DNA from 4 places in the Streptomyces sp. NPDC086835 genome. Region 4 is predicted to be linked to each of the others. Evidence: riboswitches for the same ligand, from Rfam matches in the RefSeq annotation. Region 4 holds a riboswitch; each other region holds the start of a gene.

What was found. A riboswitch is a leader RNA that binds a small molecule or an ion and turns the genes downstream of it on or off. The one in region 4 is predicted to bind cyclic di-AMP.
Positions count from the first base shown of each region.
Region 1: it holds a riboswitch for cyclic di-AMP, as region 4 does, so the genes downstream of both, ACIPJI_RS27970 (M23 family metallopeptidase) here and ACIPJI_RS26020 (M23 family metallopeptidase) in region 4, are expected to answer to the same signal.
Region 2: it holds a riboswitch for cyclic di-AMP, as region 4 does, so the genes downstream of both, ACIPJI_RS07425 (NlpC/P60 family protein) here and ACIPJI_RS26020 (M23 family metallopeptidase) in region 4, are expected to answer to the same signal.
Region 3: it holds a riboswitch for cyclic di-AMP, as region 4 does, so the genes downstream of both, ACIPJI_RS25515 (transglycosylase SLT domain-containing protein) here and ACIPJI_RS26020 (M23 family metallopeptidase) in region 4, are expected to answer to the same signal.

Region 1 covers NZ_JBIVAU010000010.1:17,064-21,246, forward strand. Annotated here, with positions in the region: gene ACIPJI_RS27960 (PrsW family intramembrane metalloprotease) at 1-289, shown strand, start outside; gene ACIPJI_RS27965 (aldo/keto reductase) at 308-1,252, opposite strand; gene ACIPJI_RS27970 (M23 family metallopeptidase) at 1,380-2,423, opposite strand; cyclic di-AMP (ydaO/yuaA leader) riboswitch at 2,435-2,591, opposite strand; gene ACIPJI_RS27975 (PP2C family protein-serine/threonine phosphatase) at 2,845-3,948, opposite strand.
Region 2 covers NZ_JBIVAU010000002.1:277,115-281,297, reverse strand. Annotated here, with positions in the region: gene pcrA (DNA helicase PcrA) at 1-1,411, opposite strand, end outside; cyclic di-AMP (ydaO/yuaA leader) riboswitch at 1,652-1,814, shown strand; gene ACIPJI_RS07425 (NlpC/P60 family protein) at 1,816-2,970, shown strand; gene ACIPJI_RS07420 (hypothetical protein) at 3,057-3,410, opposite strand; gene ACIPJI_RS07415 (NlpC/P60 family protein) at 3,755-4,183, shown strand, end outside.
Region 3 covers NZ_JBIVAU010000008.1:304,292-308,474, forward strand. Annotated here, with positions in the region: gene ACIPJI_RS25510 (hypothetical protein) at 1-88, opposite strand, end outside; gene ACIPJI_RS25515 (transglycosylase SLT domain-containing protein) at 720-1,604, opposite strand; cyclic di-AMP (ydaO/yuaA leader) riboswitch at 1,609-1,767, opposite strand; gene ACIPJI_RS25520 (cellulose binding domain-containing protein) at 2,197-4,183, opposite strand, start outside.
Region 4 covers NZ_JBIVAU010000008.1:417,245-421,427, forward strand. Annotated here, with positions in the region: gene ACIPJI_RS26010 (HPr family phosphocarrier protein) at 133-414, shown strand; gene ACIPJI_RS26015 (GntR family transcriptional regulator) at 593-1,270, opposite strand; gene ACIPJI_RS26020 (M23 family metallopeptidase) at 1,499-2,293, opposite strand; cyclic di-AMP (ydaO/yuaA leader) riboswitch at 2,307-2,469, opposite strand; gene ACIPJI_RS26025 (M16 family metallopeptidase) at 2,699-4,087, opposite strand; gene ACIPJI_RS26030 (pitrilysin family protein) at 4,084-4,183, opposite strand, start outside.

The DNA.
Region 1 (4,183 bases), on a different contig from region 4:
CCGCACCGTGGCCCGGGACTTCGCCCGGCGCGCGTACGGCCCGGCGGCCGGACACGCCGTTTCCGAGTACGAGGCGTTCGCGACGACGCTCGCCTTCCTGCGCCACCGGGCCCATCGGGGCGCGGCGGGGCCGGACTTCGTGGAGCGCGAACAGGAGCTGCTGCACCATCTGTGGCAGCGCAGGGCGGTGGCCGGGCCTTCGCTGGCGTACGCCGCACAGGCCACCGCCCGGATGCCGCTGCTGCCGCCGCACCGCGACTACAGCGGCTACAACCCCTACCGCTACTGAGTCCGCGCCGGGGTGAGCTCAGGCGGACGCGGCGGTCAGCTCGGCAAGCTCGCCGTCCGTCAGGGCCAGATCCGCTGCCGCCACCAGGGCCGGCACCTGCTCGACCGTACGGGCCGACGCGATCGGCGCGGCCACGGTCGGCTGGGCGGCCAGCCACGCCAGTGCGACGGTCGCGATCTCCGCGCCACGGGCCTGCGCGATCCGGTCGAGCACGTCGAGGACCTTCAGCCCCCGCTGCGACTCGAGGTGCTTGGACGCTCCCTGGGCCCTGGCGCTGTCCACCGTGGTGCCGGGCCGGTACTTGCCGGTGAGGAAGCCGGACGCGAGCGCGTAGTAGGGAACGGCGGCGAGGCCGGCGCGGGCGGCGGTGTCCTGCAGTTCGCCTTCGTAGGTGTGGCGTGAGACCAGGTTGTAGTGAGGCTGAAGCGCCACGTACCGGGCGAGGCCCTCCCGCTCGGAGAAGGCCAGGGACGCCTGGAGCCGTTCGGCACTGATGTTGGAGGCGGCGATCGCACGGACCTTGCCGTCCTTCACCAGCTGGTCGAGGGCGGTGATGATCTCCTCGACAGGCACGGACGGGTCGTCGAAGTGGGTGTAGTAGAGGTCGATGTGGTCGGTGCCCAGCCGCATGAGCGACTCCTCCGCGGCGGCCTTGATCGTGGTGGCGGAGAGGCCCTTGTGGCGGGGGTGGGCGCCGACCTTGGTGGCGACGACGACTTCGGAGCGGTTGCCACGAGCCGCGAGCCACTTGCCGATGAGGGTCTCCGACTCGCCGCCCTCGTTCCCGGGGGCCCACGAGGAGTAGCTGTCGGCGGTGTCGACGAAGTTGCCGCCCGCCGCGGTGTACGCGTCGAGGACCGCGAAGGTCCGCGCCTCGTCGGCCGTCCAGCCGAAGACGTTGCCGCCGAGAGCGAGCGGGAAGACGGTCAGGTCGGAGGAACCGAGGGTGCGCAGAGAGGTCATGAGGTGATCAACGGCCGGGCCCGTACCGGCTATTCCGGCAGCCCTGGCGTCGGGGGGTGTGCGCCGGGGCTGCCGGAGACATGGATGTGCCCGGTACGGGAGGACTGTGACCCGTACCGGGCAGGGATCAGATCGTGAGGCCCTTGCTGCGCAGCCACGCCATCGGGTCGATGCCCGCGCCGCCGGCGGTGTGCACCTCGAGGTGCAGGTGCGGACCGGTGACATTGCCGGTCGCGCCGACGCGCCCGATCGTCTCGCCGGTGGACACCTGCTGCCCCGCGCTCGCCGTCATCGAGGAGAGGTGGGCGTACAGGACCTCGGTACCGTCCTCGAGCTCGAGGACGATGCGGTAGCCGTAGGAGCCGGACCAGCCCGCGGACTTGACCGTGCCGCCGTGCACCGCCTTGACCGGGGTCCCGGTCGGTGCCGCGAAGTCCAGGCCGGTGTGCTGGCCGGAGGACCACATGGCGCCGGACTCACCGTAGGTGGAGGTGATCGTGTAGGAGGAGGTGGGAAGGGAGAAACTGCGGGCGAGTTCGGCGAGACGCGCCGCCTCCGCAGCCGCCCGCGCGGCCTCCTCCGCCTTCCGCTTCTCCTCGGCGGCCTTGGCCTCTGCCGCGCTCTGCTGCTTCTCGGCGGCGGCCGCCGCCTGCTCGGCGGCGAGCGCCTCCGCGGCCGCCTTCGCCTCGGCGTCGGCTTCTGCCTGCTGCTGCTCGGCCTGCTGGAGGATCCGGGCGCGCAGGGCCTCGCCGGAGCCGGCGGCCTGGCTCTGGCCGGCGCCGCCGTCGGCGACCGTGGTCGCGGAGGTGAGCGGCGCGGCGTGCACGTCGCCGTCGGAGTCGTCCGAGTCGGAGATCAGGGATCCCACGCCAGGAAGGGACTTGGCGTCGGGAAGGTTGTCCGCGATGGAATCGGGAAGGGAGATGGAAACTGCCGGCTTGTCCTGCGCGGTGGCTATGCCACCCGCGCCGACCGCGGCGATGACGCCGACTCCGAGCACCGTGGAGCTGCGGGCGATTCCGCCGCGCTGCTTGATGACACGGTGCCGGCCGCGCACGGGGCGGACGGAGTCCTCTGTGGGGTTCCATTCCTCCCAGGTCCGCTCGGGGGCGTCGGCACTGAAACGTTCGGACGCGAAGCGGGCCTCGGGGGCAGGCATGTTGGACGCCACGAAGGCGTACTCCTTTCCTTCCTTCTCGCCTACCGGGTTAGCTGACGGGTTCGGAGCAGGAAGGTCTCCTACGGGCGCCCTCGACCGCAAACTGAGCGGCAAAGGGTGACCGATTCACCCCAATTAGTGGTTCCCCGGTTCCCTTGCGGGATTCGGCACGTGCGCACGGCGCCGCCTCTGCGACGGCTGGGACGACCGCACTGCGTTATCGAACGTTAATAGACGGCGGGGCCGGATTCCAAGCTGTTCCGGGTGATCATTAACGGCTTCACCCGGGACTTTCCGGGACAGAATCGGCCGGAACCGGGCGAGTTGATCAAACGTCAGAGGCGGTCACGATTCTGATGGTGCATCAAATGTTATGCGGACGGCTCTCCTTCGGCTACGGAGCGTGCGCACCGCCCGGGTCAGGCGCGTGATGTCACGCGGATCCACCGCGGCCGCCGGGCTCCGGCGGCACCACCGGCACCGTCCTGCGCCGTTCCGGCTGCCCTTCCGCCGGCGTGCCGACCGCCAGCAGCGCCATGTCGTCGCTCGAACCGCCGCCGGTGTACCGGCGTACGTCGTCGACCAGCGCGTCCAGCAGCTCCGCCGGCCCGGGGAAGAGGCGTCCGGCGAGCCGTTCCACCGGGTCGTAGAAGACGCCGCGGGCGTCCCGCGCCTCCGTCACCCCGTCCGTGTAGAGCAGCAGCGTCGCCCCGTCGGGCAGCGGGTACTCCTCCGCCCGGTCCGGCCACGCCGCCAGGTCACCCATCCCCAGCGGCAGCGCCGCCTGCGCCGGCGCGAGGACGTCCAGAGCCCCGTCGGCGTGCAGCACCAAGGGCTCGGGGTGGCCCCGGTTCACCAGCCGCACCAGGGCGCGGCCCCGCGGGATCTCGCCCAGGACGGCGGTCGTGAACCCCTCCACGGCGTCCAGCCCTTCCCGCCTGGTGCCCTCCCGCTTGAGGGCGCGCTCCAGCCGCTGCGCCACGCCCTCCAGCGAGCGCTCCTGCTCCGCGGCCTCGCGGAACGCGCCGATGAGCACGGCCACGGTCCCCACCGCCCCCAGTCCCTTGCCCCGCACATCGCCGACAAGAAGGCGCACGCCATGAGGAGTGTCCTGCACCGCGAAGAGGTCGCCGCCGATGAACGCGCCCGCCTGCGCCGCCTCGTACCGGGCGGCGATGTGCAGACCGCCGATCCGGTCGGCCGGCGCGGGAAGTACGGCCCGCTGCGCGGTCTCCGCGATCACCCGGGCCGAAGCGAGCCGCTCACCACTGCGCCGCACGAGGGTGTTGATGAACAGCGCGAGAACGACGACGGTGACCACCGTGGTCGTCTCGGTGAGGACCGTGATCTGCCAGAAGCTTCTGTTGACGGCGTGGAGGACGCTCAGGGCCAGAACCGCAGCGATCCCGGTGAGCAGGGTCGCCATCCATGACAGGACAGGCGCCGCGACGAGCGGGGCTGCGGCATAGAGGGGTACGGCGGTGAACCGGGGCGGGGTCAGAACGTCGAAGACCACCCCGCCGACGATCATCGCCATGGGCAACGCGCGGACGAACCACGGGGCTCTTCTGGCGCCGCCCTGATCTCGCCACTCCTGGCCCAAAGGTGGTCTCCTGCCGGGTCCTACCGGGTCCGCTGACGGCTGCGGACAGTACCGCGCCCCCCTCAGGCTGAAGGCCGACGCGCCGCAGGACGACTTCCGGTCGCCCGACCGGGCGACGGTCGTGCGCTGCCGGAAAAGCCACCGGCCCGGTGGTCGATCTTCTCGATCG
Region 2 (4,183 bases), on a different contig from region 4:
TGTCCTCGGGGTTGGCGAGGACCCGCAGGTAGGCCAGCACGTCGCGGACCTCCTTGCGCTCGTAGAAGCGGACACCGCCGACGACCTTGTAGGGCAGGCCGACGCGGATGAAGATCTCCTCGAAGACACGCGACTGGGCGTTCGTGCGGTAGAAGACGGCGACGTCGCCGGCCTTCGCCTCGCCCGCGTCCGTGAGCCGGTCGATCTCGTCCGCGACGAACTGGGCCTCGTCGTGCTCCGTGTCCGCGACATAGCCGGTGATCTGGGCGCCGGCGCCTGCGTTCGTCCACAGGTTCTTGGGGCGACGGGACTCGTTGCGCTCGATGACGGCGTTGGCGGCGGAGAGGATCGTCTGGGTGGAGCGGTAGTTCTGCTCCAGCAGGATCGTCGTCGCGTCCGGATAGTCCTCCTCGAACTGGAGGATGTTGCGGATGGTCGCGCCGCGGAAGGCGTAGATCGACTGGTCGGCGTCACCGACGACGCACAGCTCCGCGGGCTCCAGGTCCTCGTACCCCTTGCCCACCAGTTCGCGCACGAGCGTGTACTGAGCGTGGTTGGTGTCCTGGTACTCGTCGACGAGGACGTGCCGGAACCGCCGCTGGTAGTGCTCGGCGACGTCCGGGAACGCCTGGAGCAGGTGGACGGTGGTCATGATGATGTCGTCGAAGTCCAGGGCGTTGGCCTCGCGCAGCCGCGCCTGGTACATCCGGTACGCCTCGGCGAGCGTCTTCTCGAATCCGTCGACCGCCTGGTCGGCGAAGGTCTCCTCGTCGATCAGCTCGTTCTTCAGGTTCGAGATCTTGGCGCTGAAGGACTTCGGCGGGAACTTCTTCGGGTCGAGGTCGAGATCGCGGCAGACCAGCGACATCAGGCGCTTCGAGTCCGCCGCGTCGTAGATCGAGAACGACGAGGTGAAGCCCAGCTTCTTGGACTCGCGGCGCAGGATGCGGACGCAGGCGCTGTGGAAGGTCATGACCCACATCGCGTTGGCGCGCGGGCCCACCAGCTGCTCGACGCGTTCCTTCATCTCGCCGGCGGCCTTGTTGGTGAAGGTGATCGCCAGTATCTGGCCGGGGTGGACCCGGCGCGTGCCCAGCAGGTGGGCGATGCGATGGGTGAGCACCCGGGTCTTGCCGGAGCCGGCGCCGGCCACGATGAGCAGCGGTGACCCTGTGTGCACGACGGCGGCGCGCTGCTGCTCGTTCAGCCCGTCGAGCAGGGCGGCGGGGTCCACGACGGGGCGCGGGGCGCCGTCGCGGTAGTACCCGTCGCGGGCCGGAGGCACGTCGAAGGCGCCCTGGAAGAGGTCGTCCGGAAGCTGCTCCGGAGCCGGGTCCTCGGGCGGCGGCGGGGGCCCGTCCGCGTCGGGCCGGAGGTCCGCCAGGAAGCTGTCGTCAAAGAGGCTGCTCATCGCTTAACGAGTCTAGGCGGCCGGACCGACAACCGTGGCCGCACCGGCACACCGGCGGACGCCACGGTAGGTGACAGGGCGGATCCGCCGGGCGACCGGCGGACGGGCAGGCGACCCGCCACCGAAAAGGTCACGAAAATGTATCGGACATATCGAACATCAACCTTCACAGCAGGCGCACGAGTTGGCTAGCGTGCTCGACCAGGCGGCCCGCACCCCTCCCGGCGAACCACGCCGAACGGGCGGCCTGCGCCGAATCCGGGCTCCTCCCGAGGGAGTTCGGAACCGGGGACCCACCAAGCACCACCGGGGTGAATCGGACCGTGCCCCGCTCGGTCCGTAGGGCGTCTTCCGTTCGCCCGAACCCGACAGCTAACCCGGTAGGCGGTCCACGGAAGAAGGAGATGCCGGCGTTGGCGTCGCATCGCAAGACCCGCAGCCGTACCGCAAAACCGTCCACCGCCGTCGGATTCACCACGGCCGCCCTCGCCGGTGTGACACTGCTCTCCACCCAGAGTGCCACCGCCGCGCCGTCCGACCCGAAGCCCAGCATCGAAGAGGTGCAGAAGAAGGTCGACGACCTGTACCGGCAGGCGGGCAGCGCGACGCAGGAGTTCAACAAGGCGAAGGAAGCCACGGCGGAGAAGCGCCAAGAGGTCGACCAGCTGCTCGACGAGGCCGCCAAGCGCACGGAGAAGCTGAACGAGTCCCGCCGCGCCCTCGGCAACTACGCGGCGGCGCAGTACCGCACCGGTTCCGTCACCCCCACCGCCGCGCTGATGTTCGCGGACAGCCCCCAGGCGTACTTCGACCAGACCCAGCTGATGGACCGGATGACGGACCAGCAGCGCAGGGCCGTCAGTGAGTACGAGACCGAGCGGGCCGCGGCCGCGAAGCAGCGCGCGGAGGCCACCAAGCGCCTCGAGTCCCTCACGGACTCCCAGGAGGCCCTGCGCACCAGCAAGCAGACGGTGCAGACCAAGCTCGCGGAGGCACGCGCCCTGCTCTCGAAGCTGACGGCGGAGGAGAAGGCACGCCTCGCCGCGATCGAGCGGGAGAAGGAAGAGGAGGCGCGCCGCAAGGCCGAGGCCAAGGCGAAGGCGGAGGCAGCCGCCCGGGCGGAGGCCGAGCGGCAGCAGCAGGAGCGCGAGACCACCCCGGACACGGGCACCACCGATCCGGGCACCGGCACCGACGACGGCACGTACGCGGCCAAGGCGGACAAGGTCCTCGCGTTCGCCCGTGCCCAGATCGGCAAGCCGTACGTCTGGGGCGCGACGGGCCCGAGCTCCTACGACTGCTCCGGCCTCACCGCGGCCGCGTGGAAGGCGGCGGGGGTGGACCTGCCGCGCACCACCTGGGACCAGGTGAAGGTCGGCACCCGTGTCGAGACGGCCGACCTGCTCCCCGGCGACCTGGTCTTCTTCTACGACGACATCAGCCACGTCGGCATCTACATCGGCGACGGCAAGATGATCCACGCGCCCAAGCCGGGCACGAACGTCCGCGAGGAGTCCATCTACTACATGCCGATCTACGGCAGCGTCCGCCCCGCCTGAAGCCCTGCGGGGCCGACGCGGGGTGCCCCGGCGCACCGGTGCCCGGGCGGCCGAGCCGCCCGGGCACCGTCATGTCCGCGCTCGGGTCAGGTCCAGAGCGTGGCGATGAAGATGTTGGCCAAGGTCAGGCCGCCCACCGCGCCGAAGAGCGCCTTGTCGACCTTCTCCTCGTCCCTCTTGACGTACACGAGGCCGAGGATCACGACCAGCACCGCCAGCTTGATGCCGATCTTGAGGTTGTTGACCGTCTGGTCGTCCGCCTGGTTCAGACCCACCAGGGCCACACCCGTGACCAGCATGGTCAGCGCACCGTGCAGCATCGCGGGGCTGAAGCGGGCGGTGCCCTCGCCCATCGCCTTCATCTGGGTCAGGAACCCGCCCAGCAGCGAGGCGATGCCGATGATGTGCAGTGCGACGAAGACATTGATGAGTACGTCCATGGGCCGGAGCCTAGCTGGGCCCATACCACCGTCAGCCGGGCAGGTGGCCCTGTCCGCGGCATCGGTCCAGGGACCGACGCGATGCGCGTCCGCGACGACGGACGGCCGTTCATCAACGGTTGCCGGACGCCCATTTCCGGAGATTTACGGTCGTTGTGTCCCGCCCCCGTCGACGCGGTCGTAGCGTCCTGCGCCAGGTGGCCGACTCCCCGCGAGCCGTCGCACAGCCGGACGGCACTCGGCCACCACCGCCGGAAGGTCCTGCGGCGGACCGCTCCCCCTGTGCGGCCCGCCGCCGGACGCAAGTGCGGCGGCAGGGACGACGGAAGGACGTGGAAGCCCTCGTGGCAGCACACCGGGAACACCGAAAACCCCGTGAACGCCGGCTCGACGGACCGGCCGCCCGTACCGCGCTCACGCTCGCCCTGGCGGGCGCGGCGGCCACGACAGCGTTCGACGGCACGGGGCACGCGGAGCCGGGCCTCACCCCGGCGCAGATCCAGGCCAGGGTCGACAAGCTGTACCAGGAGGCGGAGGTCGCCACCGAGAAGCTCAACGGAGCCAAGGAACGGGCGGAGAGCGCCCGCAGATCGCTGGACTCGCTGCGCGACGAGGCGGCGCGCCGGACCGACAGCCTCAACACCTCCCGTAACGCCCTCGGTTCCCTCGCCACCGCCCAGTACCGCGACGGCGGCATGGATCCCGGTCTGCGGCTCGCCCTGACCTCCGCCCCGGAGGAGTACCTCCGGCGCGCCGCTCTCGCGGAACGGGCC
Region 3 (4,183 bases), 110 kb from region 4:
CCTGCGCCGGGGAGGCCAGCAGGATGCCGCCCAGGAACGCGGCGGCGACGGCGGATGCGGCGGCGGTACAACGGGTGGCACGGGACATGGAGTGTCTCCATTCGTGAGTACGGGTGCGGCGTACGTTCCGTTCCGGTGTCCTGTGGCGGCCGGTCCGTTGCTTCCGTCCGGCGCCTGACAAGAGGTAATCACCGGGAGGGGCCGGCTGTCCGTATTCAGCCAGGCCAGGAAGCTGCACGGCAGGGAGTTGCCTGGCGCCGCCGGGCGCGCGTGCCGGGTCGCCCGGCGCGTCCCGCGCGCTTCCCGAACGCCTGTGACCTGCGCCTTTCGGCCGCACGGCCGTTGCACTCGGCCCGTCGGCGGTGTGTTCGCACCGCATCCCGTCGGCATCGGCGCGGCACATCAACGCGCCATCGTCCGCCGGAGCCGTCGCCTCCACGATGGCACACGGCACCTCGGGAGCCGCTCGAGAGCCGCTGGAGCCGCCTCCTAGCGGCCGTGACCGCGGTTCCAGGGTGCCGGGCGGGCCACGGACGGAGCTCGTGCGCCCTCGGGCAGAGCACCCGCTGCGGGCCTCGCGCGGCCACATGCGGGCCTCGCGCGAGCATGCACGGGCGAAGTCCGGACACGGCCACGGGCCGGTGCCCGGAACGCCGTGGGGCGTTCCGGGCACCGGCCCGTCAGGTGGAGGCGGCTCATCGGTCGCCGCGCGGGTCCCGTCAGTAGGGGCCGTTCACGTTGTCGATCGAGCCGTACCGGTCGGCGGCGTAGTTGCACGCGGCGGTGATGTTGGCGACCGGGTCGAACAGGTCGAAGGACGTGCCCTCGACGTGGTAGGCGTCGAAGGTGGGCTGGATGACCTGGAGCAGGCCCTTGGAGGGCGTGCCGTTGATGGCGTTGATGTCCCAGTTGTTGATGGCCAGCGGGTTGCCGGAGGACTCACGCATGATGTTGCGGTGGATGCCTTCGTAGCTTCCCGGGATGCCGTGCCGGCCCATGATGTCCAGCGACTCGCGGATCCAGCCGTCGAGGTTGTTCGCGTAGGCCGGCTTCGCGGGGGCCGCGGCGGCCTGGGCCGCCGGAGCGGCCTTGCGCTCGGAGCGGTCCGCGCGGGCGGTGTCGGCGGCGCGCTCGGCCTTCTCGGACGCCTCGGCCTCTTCCGCGGCCTTCGGGGCGGCCTTCGCCTTGGCCTGCGGCTTCGCCTTGGGCTCGGCCTCGGCCTTGGCCTTGGCGCCGATCGTCAGCTCGAGACCGGGGTGAATCAGCGCCGGGTCCGCTCCGACGGCCTTCCGGTTGTCCTTGTAGAGCTGCTTCCAGCCGCCGTTCAGGGAATGGTCTTCGGCGATCTTGTAAAGCGAGTCACCGGCGACCACGGAATACGTGACGGTGCCGGCCTTCTGCGCGACGGCCTGCGCGGCCGCGGCGACGGTCGTGGCGGTGGCCACGGTCCGCTCCGCCGCGACGGGGGCCGCGGCGGGTGCCGCCTGAGCAGCGGTGCCGCCCAGGAGCGGCAGGGCGAGCGCGGCGCCGCCCGTGCCGGCTGCGACGAATCCGCGGGTCAGTGAACGGGACTTGGGACGACGGTGCTTACCCTTTGCGGGCATGGCCAATTCCTCTCCGTCGCCTGCGAGGTGAGCTGTCGGGTTCGGGCTGGAGATGCCCGGCCGCAGGTGAATGCGACTTAACCCCGAGCCGTTCCGGATTCCGGTTCGGCGACTTACCTGGTTCCCCCGCTCCTGCCGTACGTGAAGTGAGTGCGGTTGCGGATTCCGGACGGCGGCAGGATTCGGCGGTCCACCCGGATTGACGGTGACCGTAAACGAGAGCGTCCTCGCGAAACAAGTGCCGAATTCCACATCACAATCCGAATGAGGCTTCCGTGCACGGCTTTTCAATTGTCGGTTCCGCGTCAAGAAACTCAAAGCCCTTCCCGGGAAAGGGAAGTACCCCTTCCGGCCCTCTCTCCCCGGCTGCCGGGCAGGTGACCGACATCACGGACTCCCTGTACAACCACCGGGACCGCCAAAGCGTCCCAAGGGCGCCAACTCGCAATATTAAGACCCAATTAGACTTAACAAACAAGACGGTAAAACAAGCCATACCGGACATCACGCGCCGAACGCGCCCTCCAGAGGGGGCCGATCGGCCACGGGTCCTGGGCGGCACGCCCGCCGGCCAGGACCCGGGCCTCACCCCTCAGCCCCGTGTGGTGCAGGTCTCACCGCCCGAGGCGAAGGCGGCCGGTGCGGTGTTGCGGCCCGACCAGCTGCCGGTGAATCCGAAGGACACCGACGCGCCGACGGCCACCTTTCCGTTCCAGGAGACGTTCTCGGCCGTCACCTCTGCACCGCTCTGCCGGTGGGCGGCGTTCCACATCTGGCCGACCTTCTGCCCGTCGGGGAAGCTCCAGCGCAGCTGCCAGCCGTCCAGGGCGGCGCTGCCCGTATTGGTCAGCGTCACATCGGCCTGGAAGCCACCGGACCACTGGTTGGTGATCTTGTAAGCGACCGAGCACCCCGCGTCCCCCGGCGGGTCCGGGTCGGGACCCGGACCGGGATCGGTGCCGCCACCGTCCGACGACTCGCCGTACTGGATGCCGCGCCCGTTGGTCGACACGTACACCCGCCCGTAGACCCGCGGGTCGCCGGTGATCGAGGCGCCGGTCCAGCCCCACTGGTGCGCGTCGTCGTTGATCCGCGTCCAGTCGGCGCCGCCGTTCGTGGACCGGAAGATGCCGCGCACCCCGCCGATCTTCGCGCTGACGAAGATCGTCTGGTACGAGGCGCCGGGAGCCGCCTTGCCGAAGCCCACGGCGTCCGCCTGCTCGACCCCCTCGATCCTCCGGAAGGTCGCACCCGAGTCGGTCGAGTGCCACAGTCCGTACGTCCCTGAGGCCGTGCCGCCCGCGAGCCACACGTCACCCTCCGCGCCGGGCACGGCCTTGAAACGGACGTTGCCCTCGTGCGGCAGACCGCTCGACGCCCTGGCGGTGAACGTGGCTCCGCCGTCCTGCGACACGTAGAAGGTGCCGGCCTTGTACCCGTAGAACTTCTTCGGGTTCTCGCGGTCCGACTCCACCGTCGCGCCGGCGGGGATCCCCGTGGACGCCTTCCACGAGCTGCCGTACCCGGTGGTGTGGTGCACGCCGGTGCCGTCCGGGCTCCAGACGAAACCGCTGCCGTCCGCGGCGGCGGCGACCGTGCCTCCGCCCGTCACGCCCGAAGGCTGCGAGGCCTGGAACCAGGTGGCCCCGTTGTCCGTGGAGAAGCCGATGTGCGGGGCGGCGTCGGCGTTGCCGACCCGTACGACCGTCGCGGGCGCCGCCTCCGCGAAGTCCAGACTCGTGGTCGACGAGAGGTTCGGCGAGGTGAACATCAGAGGCGGCACGGCGTCGAGGTCGGTGTGCCGGAAGCCGCCGATGTCACCGAGGGCGCTCAGCAGCGGCGCGCCCGACGGCGGGCTCACCAGGTCGTTGACGGCCGTCTCCTCGAGCCCCTTCACCATGGGCGTGATGGTGATCCGGCCGCCGGAGTCCCAGGTCCGCAGATTCTCGGTGCCGTAGATGGTGGCTCCCGTGCCGTACATCATCCGGTCCGAGTCGAACGGGTCGATCTCCAGCGCCTCCGTCATCCAGCCCAGCTTGGGCGTGACCTCGGGCGGGGACGGGTTGGCGCCCCAGGAGAGCCAGGGCACGGACGAGACGTCCTGCGTGTAGCGGAAGGAGCGGTTCGGGTAACTGGTGTAGTCCCAGGCCCTGGTCCAGGTCTCGCCGCTGTCCGTGGAGCGGAAGATCTGCGTGTCCGGCCACCAGGAGCTGTAGGCCGTGGCCATCAGGGTGCCGGGCCGCTGCCGGTCCACGCTCAGCCCGCTGAAGCCGGAGTAGGTGTCGGCCTCGGCGGTCGGGCTGGTGTCCTTCCACTCGCCGGTCGCCGTGTCGTAGCGCGCGATACGGCCCTTGGCCCCGTCGTACGGGCCGCCGGTGTCGCTCAGGGTCAGATGGAGATGACCGGTCGCGGAGTCGAGGACGCCCTTGTGGGCCAGATAGCCCGTCGGCTGTCCGGCGAGCCGCGACCAGGTGGCACCGCCGTCCGTCGAGCGGTAGACGGTGTTCTCCTTGTCGGCGACTCCGACGTAGATGTCCTGTGTGGCGCTGCCCGCGCTGCCGGAGCGCTCGTCGAACGTC
Region 4 (4,183 bases):
GAGGCGGTTGCGCGCGGGCAGTCTGAGGGTGCCGACGGCGTCCCGCACCCCCGGCAGGGTGGGGCGGGGGAGCACGCCGGGACACATGAGAGACTGGTCTAGACAACCCGCTAAGACTTGAAGGGCAACACCATGGCTGAGCGCCGCGTCAATGTCGGCTGGGCCGAGGGCCTTCACGCCCGCCCCGCGTCCATCTTCGTCCGTGCCGCGACGGCTGCCGGCGTCCCTGTGACGATCGCCAAGGCCGACGGCAAGCCGGTCAACGCGGCCTCGATGCTCGCCGTGCTCGGCCTGGGCGCCCAGGGCGGCGAGGAGATCGTCCTCGCCTCCGACGCGGACGGCGCGGAGGCGGCACTCGACCGCCTGGCCAAGCTGGTGGCCGAGGGGCTCGAAGAGCTTCCCGAGACCGTCTGAGCCCGGCGGGCCCTGTCGCCCGTCACCATTCACAGAAAAGCCGCGGTGTTCCGGGTCCGGAGCACCGCGGCTTTCGCATTCCAGGGCCGCATTCCACATTCCGCGTTCCGGGCCCGGACGGAAAAGAAGAACAGAGAAAGGCCGACCCCATCACGCCTTCTTTTGTATACGCCCTCTGTTAATTCCGGCCGCTCGTGGTGTTTACGGCATGTTGCGAAGTCCTCACCCGCACGGTACGGCGCAACCGGTGCGCGGCGGCGGCGCGTTCGGCGTGCGCGGCCGTCAGCGCCCGCGCACGCTCCGCGTCACCGCGCGCCACGGCGTCGACGATCGCACCGTGCTCCGCCCATGACTCGACCGGTGCGAGAGGCTGCTCCACCGAGTACATCCAAGCGATCTTGTGCCGCAGCTGGGTCAGCAGCGCGGTCAGTCCGGGGCTGCCGCAGGACTGGGCGAGTGTCTCGTGGAACCAGGAGCCGAGTGAGCGCAAGTCCTCGCCCTGCCCCCGGCGGGCCCGCTCCTGACCGAGTCTCACCAGGCCGCGCAGCACCCGCAGATGCGCTTCCGTGCGGCGCTGCGCGGCGCGCGCCGCGCCCAGCGGCTCCAGCAGCATGCGGATCTCCAGGAGGTCGGCGGCCTCCTGCTCCGTCGGCTCCGCCACGCAGGCGCCGGCGTGCCGGCGGGTCACGACGAAGCCCTCCGACTCCAGGGTGCGCAGCGCCTCGCGCACCGGGACGCGGGAGACCCCGTAGCGACGGGCCAGTTGCTCCTCCGTGAGCCGGCTGCCGCGCTCGTAGACCCCGGAGACGATGTCGTCGCGGATCGCCGTGCATACCGAGTGCGCGGGAATACGCATGACCGAACCTCCGCATTGATCCGAGCGAAACGCAGCCGATTGACGCGTGTTCCCGTGACTCTATTGCAATGAACTCGATTTTCCGACGCCAGGAGGAAAACGATGGAACTCTCTTGACGGAGACGGCAATCACTCAATGGCCGAAACGCCATGGAATGCACCGAAGGCCCCCGGCGGGAAGCCGGGGGCCTTCGGACAGGAGACGCGGTACGCGGGGTGCGTCGAGGGTCAGACGTTGACGCCGTGCGAGCGCAGGTAGGCGACCGGGTCGATGTCGGAGCCGTACTCGGCTGTGGTCCGGGCCTCGAAGTGCAGGTGCGGGCCGGTCGAGTTGCCGGTCGAGCCGGCCAGTCCGATCTGCTGGCCGGGGGTGACCTGCTGGCCGACGGAGACGCTGATGGACGACAGGTGGCCGTACTGGGTGTACGTGCCGTCGTTCATCCGGATGACGACGTTGTTGCCGTACGCGCCGCCCCAGCCTGCCTCGACGACGGTGCCGGAGCCGACGGACACGACGGAACTGCCGGAGGCGGCGCGGAAGTCGACACCGGAGTGGCTGCCGGAGGACCACAGGGCGCCGCCGGTCTTGTAGCCGGTGGTCACGTACGAACCGGCGATCGGGAGCTGGAAGGAGTTCAGCCGCTTGCGCTCGGCCTCACGGGCGGCGCGCTCCTTGGCCTCGCGGGCCTCCTTGGCACGCGCCTCGGCCTTGCGCCTGGCTTCCGCCTTCGCCTCGGCCTCGGCCTTCGCCTGCGCCCTGGCCTTGGCGGCGGCCTCCTGGGCCTCCCTCTCCTGGGCGGCGGCCTGGTCGGCTATCTCGTCGGCGAGCGACCCCATGGAGACGATCTGGGTGAGGCCGGTGTCCTCGACGGACGCGGCCTCGGTGTCGGCGGCGAGCGCCGGGGAGGCGAGGGTTCCGATGACGCCGGTGGTGGCGAGGGCGGCGACGCCTGCCAGGTTCGCGCTCCTGCGCGTCAGGCGGCTCGGGGCACGATGCTTCCCGGTGGCACGGGTGAACGCCATGAAGAGGCTGGTCCTTTCCTTCCTTCTCGCCTACCGGGTTAGCTGACGGGTTCGGAGCAGGAAGGTCTCCTACGGCCCCCTCCGCACGGGCGAAGGAGGGCCGATTCACCCCAGGGACTGCGTGGGTCCCCGGCTCCCCAGGCTCGCGCCTGACGGGGACTCGGCGATGGCTGCCCGATGCCGCGGGCGCGACGATCTCCAAGCGGACAGCCGGACCGACGCTAGGCAACCGTTTCGTCAATCACCAAACAGAGAGCCCGTTTTGTAGCGCATGCCACAGGGCAGACACGCACTCAACCCTGCAAATCGGACAACGAACAGAACCCCGGCAAACGATTCGAAGCCAGGGTCCTGTTCGCGCGCAATGCGCGTTCTCTTGAGTTGTCTTCGGCGGGCGGCTCCCGATCAGCCCGTGACAACCCTCACTTCACCGATACCGAGCGCCTTCACCGGCTCCTCGATCTGCGACGCGTCGCCGACGAGCACCGTCACCAACCGGTCGACCGGGAAGGCGCCCACGACCGCCGCGGTCGCCTCCACCGTGCCCGTCTCCGCCAGGCGGACGTACATCTGTGCCTGGTAGTCGTCCGGGAGGTGCTGCTCGACCTGGTCGGCCAGCGTGGCCGCGACGGACGCCGCCGTCTCGTACTTCAGCGGGGCGACGCCCACCAGGTTCTGCACGGCGACGTCACGCTCGGCGTCCGTGAGCCCCTCGGCGGCGAGCGTGCGGAGCACCTTCCACAGGTCCTCCAGCGCCGGACCGGTGTTGGGCGTGTCCACGGAGCCGCTGATGGCGAGCATCGAGGCGCCGGAGCCGTCCGGAGCGGAGCGCAGCACCTGGCCGAAGGCGCGCACACCGTAGGTGTAGCCCTTCTCCTCACGCAGCACCCGGTCGAGGCGGGAGGTCAGCGTTCCGCCGAGGCAGTACGTGCCGAGCACCTGGGCGGGCCAGACCCGGTCGTGGCGGTCGCCGCCGACGCGGCCGATGAGCAGCTGCGTCTGCACGGCGCCGGGACGGTCGACGATGACCACCCGGCCGGTGTCGTCGGCGGTGATCGCGGGCACCGGACGCGGCTCCGCCTTGTCGCCCGTCCACGCCCCGAGCGAGTCGCCGAGGACGCCGTCCAGGTCGACGTCGGTGAGGTCGCCGACGATCACCGCGGTGGCGGTGGCGGGGCGTACATGCGCCTCGTAGAAGGCGCGTACGGCGGCCGCGTCGATCCGCGCGACGGTCTCCTCCGTGCCCTGGCGCGGCCGGGAGACGCGCAGCGAGGCCGGGAAGAGCTCCTTGGAGAGCTGCTTGGCCGCCCGGCGGCCCGGGTTCGCCGTCTCGTGCGGGATCTCGTCGAGGCGGTTGCGGACCAGCCGCTCGACCTCGCCGGCCTCGAAGGCGGGTGCGATCAGCGCCTCGGAGAGCAGCCCGAGCGCCTTGTGCAGGCGGGAGACCGGCACCTCGAGGGAGACCCGGACACCGGGGTGGTCGGCGTGCGCGTCCAAGGTGGCGCCGCAACGCTCCAGTTCCGCGGCGAACTCCTCCGCGGAGTGCTTGTCGGTGCCCTCCGACAGGGCGCGCGCCATGATGGTGGCGACGCCGTCGAGGCCCTCCGGCTCGGCGTCCAGCGGGGCGTCGAGCGAGATCTCGACGGCCACCACCTGCTGGCCGGGACGGTGGCAGCGCAGCACCGTCAGGCCGTTGTCCAGCGTGCCGCGGTCGGGGGCCGGGAAGGCCCAGGGCCGGGCGGTGCCCGGGGTCGGCTGCGGGTGGAAGTCCATGGTCACGGCAGCGTCGCTCACTGGTCCGTCCCCTCCTGCTCGTGTCCGTCGGCCGCTTCGGTCTCTTCTTCGGCGACCGGTTCGTAGACCAGCACCGCCCTGTTCTCCGGGTGCAGC